DNA from 2 places in the Brachybacterium sp. B718/18 genome. Region 2 is predicted to be linked to the other one. Evidence: riboswitches for the same ligand, from Rfam matches in the RefSeq annotation. Region 2 holds a riboswitch; the other holds the start of a gene.
The links. A riboswitch is a leader RNA that binds a small molecule or an ion and turns the genes downstream of it on or off. The one in region 2 is predicted to bind FMN.
Positions count from the first base shown of each region.

Region 1: another riboswitch for FMN. It lies ahead of pnuC (nicotinamide riboside transporter PnuC); the one in region 2 lies ahead of ribD (bifunctional diaminohydroxyphosphoribosylaminopyrimidine deaminase/5-amino-6-(5-phosphoribosylamino)uracil reductase RibD).

Region 1 is NZ_JBVDDO010000001.1:529,973-533,357, reverse strand. Features, by position in the region: gene hisG (ATP phosphoribosyltransferase) at 1-844, opposite strand, end outside; gene ACZCAH_RS02600 (phosphoribosyl-ATP diphosphatase) at 936-1,220, opposite strand; gene pnuC (nicotinamide riboside transporter PnuC) at 1,321-2,031, opposite strand; FMN riboswitch at 2,129-2,248, opposite strand; gene rpe (ribulose-phosphate 3-epimerase) at 2,341-3,027, opposite strand; gene ACZCAH_RS02585 (RsmB/NOP family class I SAM-dependent RNA methyltransferase) at 3,024-3,385, opposite strand, start outside.
Region 2 is NZ_JBVDDO010000004.1:65,097-68,481, reverse strand. Features, by position in the region: gene recF (DNA replication/repair protein RecF) at 1-556, shown strand, start outside; gene ACZCAH_RS08100 (DciA family protein) at 564-1,334, shown strand; FMN riboswitch at 1,477-1,606, shown strand; gene ribD (bifunctional diaminohydroxyphosphoribosylaminopyrimidine deaminase/5-amino-6-(5-phosphoribosylamino)uracil reductase RibD) at 1,722-2,777, shown strand; gene ACZCAH_RS08090 (riboflavin synthase) at 2,795-3,385, shown strand, end outside.

The DNA of each region.
Region 1 (3,385 bases), on a different contig from region 2:
CCTGGATCGCGGTGACCAGGATGGCGCGGGCGCCGGCGTCGTAGAGCTCGTCCATCATGCGGTGCGCGGACCGGCTGTCGACCATGGCGCGCACGGCCGACCATTCGCCGCCGTGCAGCGGCGAGACCGTCGGCGACTGCAGGCCGGGGGTGATCTCGACGGCGCGCTCGAGCAGCGAGGTCGGCACGTCGTAGTCGAGCATCACGTACTCCCGGGCGACGAGCACGCCCCGGAGACGTCGCTCGAGCACCTCGAGGGAGCGGGCGGCCTCGTCCTCCAGCTCCATGCCGGGGCGCGAGAAGAGGACTGCCTCGCTGGTCATGATCGGTTCGCCGAACGGCTCCAGCCCCGCTTGGCGCAGGGTCGTGCCGGTCTCCACCACGTCGGCGATCACGTCGGCGACGCCGAGGCGGATCGAGGACTCGACCGCACCGTCCAGGTGGACCACCCGGGCGGTCACGCCGCGCTCGGCGAGGTGGTCCTCGACGAGGTTCTCGTAGCTGGTGGCGATGCGGGCGCCGGCCAGCTCGGGCACGTCCAGCTCCGCGCCGATCGGGGCCGCGAAGCGGAAGGTCGACCGGGCGAAGCCGAGGGCGAGGATCTCGGCGGCCGGAGTGCGGGAATCGAGCAGCATGTCCTGCCCGGTGATGCCCACGTCGACCGTGCCGGAGCCGACGTACACGGCGATGTCTCGCGGTCGCAGGTAGAAGAACTCGACGTTGTTCTCGCGGTCGACGACCACGAGCTCCTTGGACATGCCGCGGCGGCGGTAGCCCGCCTCCTGCAGCAGCTCGGCGGCGGGCTCGGAGAGGGCGCCCTTGTTGGGGACGGCGATGCGGAGCATGGATCCTCCTGGCCGCGGGGCGGCCGACGGGTCGGGGTGGGGCGGGGCGCGCTGGGCGCGCTCGGCGGGTCGAGTCGAGCGCTGCGGGCGCTCAGAGGTGGCGGTACACGTCCTGCAGGGAGATGCCCTTGGCCACCATCATCACCTGCAGGTGGTAGAGCAGCTGGCTGATCTCGAGGGCGGCGTCCTCGTCGGTCTCGTGCTCGCAGGCCATCCAGACCTCGGCCGCCTCCTCGACGATCTTCTTGCCGATCTGATGGACGCCCGCGTCGAGCTCGCGGACGGTGCCGGAGCCCTCCGGTCGGGTGCGGGCCTTCTCGAGGAGCTCCGCGTACAGGCCCTCGAAGTCCTTCGGGGCGCCGTCGGCGGTCTGCATGTCGGAATCGTTCACCCGGTCAGGGTACGCGTCCGGGGAGGATGCGCCGACGGGCGGCCCGTCCAGCGGACCGCCCGTCGGGAGAGGGACGGAGGACTGTTCAGTCCCGGCGCACCGTGGGATCGAGATGCGCGGTCTCCACGGAGACCGCGCCGCCCTCCCCGGCGATCCGTCGGCTGCGCACACGCCACCAGACGACGAAGCCGATGGCCGTGAAGCAGCCGTAGAAGATGTACATGAAGGCGCTCGCCCAGTACCCGGCGCTGATCAGGAGCGGCACGCCGACCACGTCGACGGCGACCCAGATCAGCCAGAACTCGACCCAGCCCTTGGCCATGCCATAGGTCGCGAGGAGCGAACCCATGAAGATCCAGGCGTCCGCCCACACCGGCTCATAGGAGCCGAGCGCGCGGAAGAGCGGGGTGAGCAGGGCGGTGCCGCCCACCATCGCGACGACCAGCAGGGCGCGCGTGCCCCACGAGGCCCATTCGGGCTCGACGGCGGTGCCGCCCTCGTTGCGGGCCTGCCGCCAGCGGACCCAGCCGTAGATGCTGGTGGCGATGAACATGATCTGGCGGCCGGCCTGGCCGAGGAGGTTCACGTGGTCGGCCTCGCCGAAGAGCGAGCCGAGGAACACGGTGAGCAGCAGCAGGTTGCCGACGATGCCCACGGGCCAGGCCCAGACCTTGCGTCGCATGCCGCCGAGCGCGCTGAGCAATCCGAAGATGTTGCCGAGCACCTCGCGCCAGAGGAGGAACTGTCCGTTCCCGAACTCGAGTCGGGCGTGGAAGAGCCACTGCAGAAGATCCATGAGGGTCCTTTCTCCCGTCGGATGCAGTGGCTCCGGGGGAAAAAAGGATCCGGCAGGCCTCGGCGAGCACCGCGGGGGTGCGTCCGAGGACCTGCAGGACGTGCGCCTCTCATCCAGGCTGTACTGTCGGTGCCGGAATTCCACCGGCTCCACCGCAGGGATGCGGGTCGCGGACTGTCACCGCCGGCTCGGACTTTCACCGACCCCGGAGCACGTCACTTCGTGTGACCGGCACAGAATACCTCCGCGCCGAGCGGCACGGCACGCCCTGTGACGGGACCGACCGGAGGATGTTCCAGCACCGCCCGCTCAGTGGGCACGGTGGGCCGAGGCCAGCTCCCGCAGCGCCGAGATCTCGTCGGCCGCGTTCTGCGCGCGGTAGATCGCGGAGCCGGCGACGAAGACGTTCGCCCCGGCCTCGGCGCAGCGCTCGATGGTCTCGCGGGAGACGCCGCCGTCGACCTGGATCGAGACTTCGAGGTTCGCGGCGCTGATCGCCCGGCGGGCGCGTCGGATCTTGGGGAGCATGGTCTCGAGGAAGGACTGGCCGCCGAAGCCGGGCTCCACGGTCATGATCAGCAGCATGTCGAACTCGCCGATCACGTCGAGCAGCGGCTCGACCGGGGTGGCCGGCCGCAGGGCCACGCCCACCTGGGCGTTCTTGCGCCGCAGCTCGCGGGCCAGGCGGATCGGGGCGGCGGTGGCCTCGAGGTGGAAGGTCACCGAGGAGGCGCCGGCCTCGGCGAAGACGGGCGCTTCGCGGTCGGCGTCCTCGATCATCAGGTGCGCATCCACCGGGATCGCCGACCGCCGCACGATCTGCTCGACCATGCTCGCGCCGAAGGTCAGGTTGGGCACGAAGTGGTTGTCCATGACGTCCACGTGGACGCTGTCGGCGGTGCTGATCTTCTCCAGCTCGGCGCCGAGGGCGAGGAAGTCGGCGTTGAGGATGCTGGGGTGGATGTACTGGCCATCGGTCGAGTAGGCGGCGTTCATCGGGTCTCGGATCCTTCTACGGAGGGGTCGGCGGGGGTGCGCAGCAGCGCGATGTACATGGCGTCGGTCCCGTGCACGTGCGGCCACAGCTGGACCGAGGGGCCGTCGCCGAGCTCGATCTCTTCCCGGTGGTCGGGCAGCACGCCGGCGCGCACGGCGGGCCGGGCGTCGAGCTGCTCGACCTCCGGCCGCTCCTTGAGCACATCGGCGACGACGAGGCGGGTCTCGGCGAGGTGCGGGGAACAGGTCACGTAGGCGACGACGCCGCCGGGGGCCGCGGCGTCGAGCGCGGAGCGGAGCAGGTCCCGCTGCACCCTCCCCAGGGTGGCGATGTCGGAGGGGCTGCGGCGCCAGCGTG
Region 2 (3,385 bases):
CGCCGAGCAGTCGCTCGACCTGCCGCCCGGGCAGCGCGGCGAGGTGACGTCCCCCGCCGACGTCGCCTACCGGTCGGCCGTCCTGGACCATCTCGGCACCACGCCCGGGGAGCTCCCCGGCACCCGGGAGATCCACGACGCCCTGCTGGCGCTGCTCGCCGAGCGCCACGAGGAGGAGATCGACCGCGGGGTGACCCTCGCCGGCCCCCATCGCGACGACCTCGAGATCCGCCTGCACGACTTCCCCGCCAAGGGCTACGCGAGCCACGGCGAGTCCTGGTCCCTGGCCCTCGCCCTGCGGCTCGCCAGCTACGACCTGCTGCGCCTCGAGGAGGGCGACCTCGGCGACGGGGAGCCGATCCTCATCCTCGACGACGTCTTCAGCGAGCTCGACGTGCACCGGCGCGAGCGTCTCGGCCGCATCGTCACCGGCGCCTCGCAGGTGCTGATCACGACCGCCAACGACAGCGACATCCCGGACTCCCTCACCGGCGAGATCCACCTGGTCGACGTCACCCTCGGCGCGGCCGTCCCCCGGACGAGCGGGACCTGGTGAGGACCCGATGACCGAGCGCCCGGCAGCCTCGCGCCGTCCCCGGCTCGCGAATCCGTACGACCTCTCCACCTGGAGCGGGGCGGCCCGGTCGGAGCCGGAGGCCGAGGACCCCGCACCGCCCGGCATCGCGGAGGGCGGGTCGGGCGCGACCCGCCCCCGACCCGCGGAGACCTCCGTCGGCCGACGGGGGGAGACCGCCCGGGAGCACCGCGGACCCGCGGCCGACGAGGACCCCGTCGACCCGCCCGCGCCTCCCGTGCCGGCGGACCCCTTCGAGCTCGCCCGCCGCACCGTGAACCGCTCCCGCGCCGCCGCCCGGGACCGCGGCCTCTATCCGATCTCGGCGAAGACGCAGGCCCGTGACGTGCGCGATCGCTCCACGCGGGCACCCGGCTACTCCGGCGCCCGGCCCGATCCCCGCGACCCGCAGGGCATCGAGTCGGTGTTGCGCAAGGTCCTCGGGAACCTGGGCTGGACCGCGGGGATGAACAGCGGGCGCGTGCTCGAGGAGTGGGATCAGATCGTCGGCGAGCGGATCAGCACCCACTGCCGCCCCGTCTCCTTCGAGGACGGGGTGCTCGTGGTGAGCGCCTCCTCCTCCGCGTGGGCCTCCCAGCTGCGCCTGCTCACCCCGCAGCTGATCACCACGATCGAGGAGCACGTCGGCTCGCACGTGGTCTCGGAGCTGCGGGTCACCGGCCCGGCCGCCTCCCAGCGCACCTGGAAGAAGGGTCGCCGCACCGTGACCTGGAGGGGACCGCGCGACACCTACGGGTGACCCGGGACCGGGCGGCCGTCCGGACCGACCGCGCCCCACCGCCCGGCCCGTGCCCGGCCCTCCGCGCCGTCGTTCATGCCCCGTCACGCCCGAGAGCCCTCTGGTCGGGACTGCTACGGTGGTCGGCGACGAGCTGAGAAGCTCGCGTGCACTGGGGTCGGTGAAATTCCGAGCCGGCGGTGACAGTCCGCGACCCGATGGCCTCTGGCCCTCGGCTGACCAGGTGGAACTCCTGGACCGACGGTGAGAGTCCGGATGGGAAGCGCACGCGATGTCGCCCTGTGGCGACCGCTCGGCGTCCCCTCGCGGGACGCCGCGGTCCCCGTGCAGGGCGACGTCCCGACGCCCCTTCGTCCGGTCCGTGAGCGACCGATCGGAGGAGCGCACATGATCACCCCCGCCGAGGAGCGAGCGCTTGAGCGCGCCCTCGACCTCGCCCCCGGCCCGCCGGGGAGCGATCCCGTCCCGGCCGGACCGAACCCGCGCGTCGGCTGCGTGATCCTCTCCGCCGACGGGGCTCTGCTGGCCGAGGGCTGGCATCGCGGGGCGGGCACCGCCCACGCCGAGGTCGACGCGCTGTCCCGCCTCGGCGGCCGCGCCCCGGGCGGGACCGCCGTCGTGACCCTCGAGCCGTGCGCCCACCGCGGACGCACCGGACTCTGCACCGAGGCCCTGCTCGCAGCCGGGATCCGGCGCGTCGTCATCGCCCGCCGGGACCCGAACCCCCGCGCCGCGGGCGGGCTCGAGCGCCTGCGCTCCGCCGGGATCGAGGCCGAACTGGTCGCCGTCGGGCCGCTCCACGACCGCGCTCGGGAGCTCCTGCGCGGTTGGGAGCACGGGCTGCGCCACGCCCGCCCCCTCGTCACCGGGAAACTCGCCCTCACCCTCGACGGCCGGATCGCGGCGGCCGACGGGACGAGCCGCTGGATCACCGGGGAGGCCGCGCGCGCCGAGGTCCACGAGCTGCGGGAGCGCTGCGACGCGGTGCTCGTCGGCACCGGCACCGCCCGCGCGGACCGCCCCCGGCTCACCGCCCGCCCGGCCGACGGCGCCCCGGCCCGTCACCAGCCGCTGCGCGCCGTCATGGGGCGGACCGCCCGCCCCGGGCTGCTCGCCCCCGACCCGGCGGCGGGCCCGGCCCTCGCGCTCCGCACCCGTGATCCCGCCGCGGCGCTCGCCGAGCTCTTCGCCCGCGGCGTCCGCCAGGTCCTCGTCGAGGGCGGCGCGACCCTCGCCGCGGCCTTCCTGGCGGAGGGGCTGGTCGACGAGCTGATCGTCCACCTCGCCCCCACCCTCCTCGGCGCCGGCACCCCCGCCGTCGCGGACCTCGGCATCACCACCCTCGCCGACCGGCTCGACCTCGACCTGGTCGAGGCCCGCCCCCTGATCTCGGCGGACGGTCGCACCGACCTCCGCCTCCTGCTGCGCCCCCGCGCGGCGTGACCCCCGAAAGGACCGCCATGTTCACCGGAATCATCGAGGAGCTCGGCACGATCGAGGCGCTCGAGCACCCCCAGGACGTCCCCGCCGATCCGTCGGCCCCCGGCCGCACCGCGCGCCTGCGGATCCGCTCGCCCCGTGTGCTCGAGGCGGTCCGCCTCGGCGACTCGATCGCCGTCGACGGCTGCTGCCTGACCGTCACCTCCCACGACGGGACCACCTGGACCGCCGACGTCATCGCGACCACCCTCGCCGCGACGACCCTCGGCTCCCGCGCACCCGGCGACCGGGTCAACCTCGAGCGCTGCGTGCGGGCCGACGGGCGGCTCGACGGACACATCGTCCAGGGCCACGTCGACGGCGTCGGCCGGATCACCGGTCGCACCGAGGCGGGCGGCACGACCCTCCTGCACCTCGAGCTCCCGGACGGCCTCGAGCGGTACGTCGTGGACCGCGGCTCCCTCGCCGTCGACGGGGTGAGCCTGACCGTCGCGGGGATCACCGGCGCGGAGGTCAGCATCGGCCTGATCCCCGAGACCCTCGACCGCACCACCCTCGGCCGGCGGACCGTGGGCGACGTGGTCAATCTCGAGGTGGACGTGCTGGCGAAG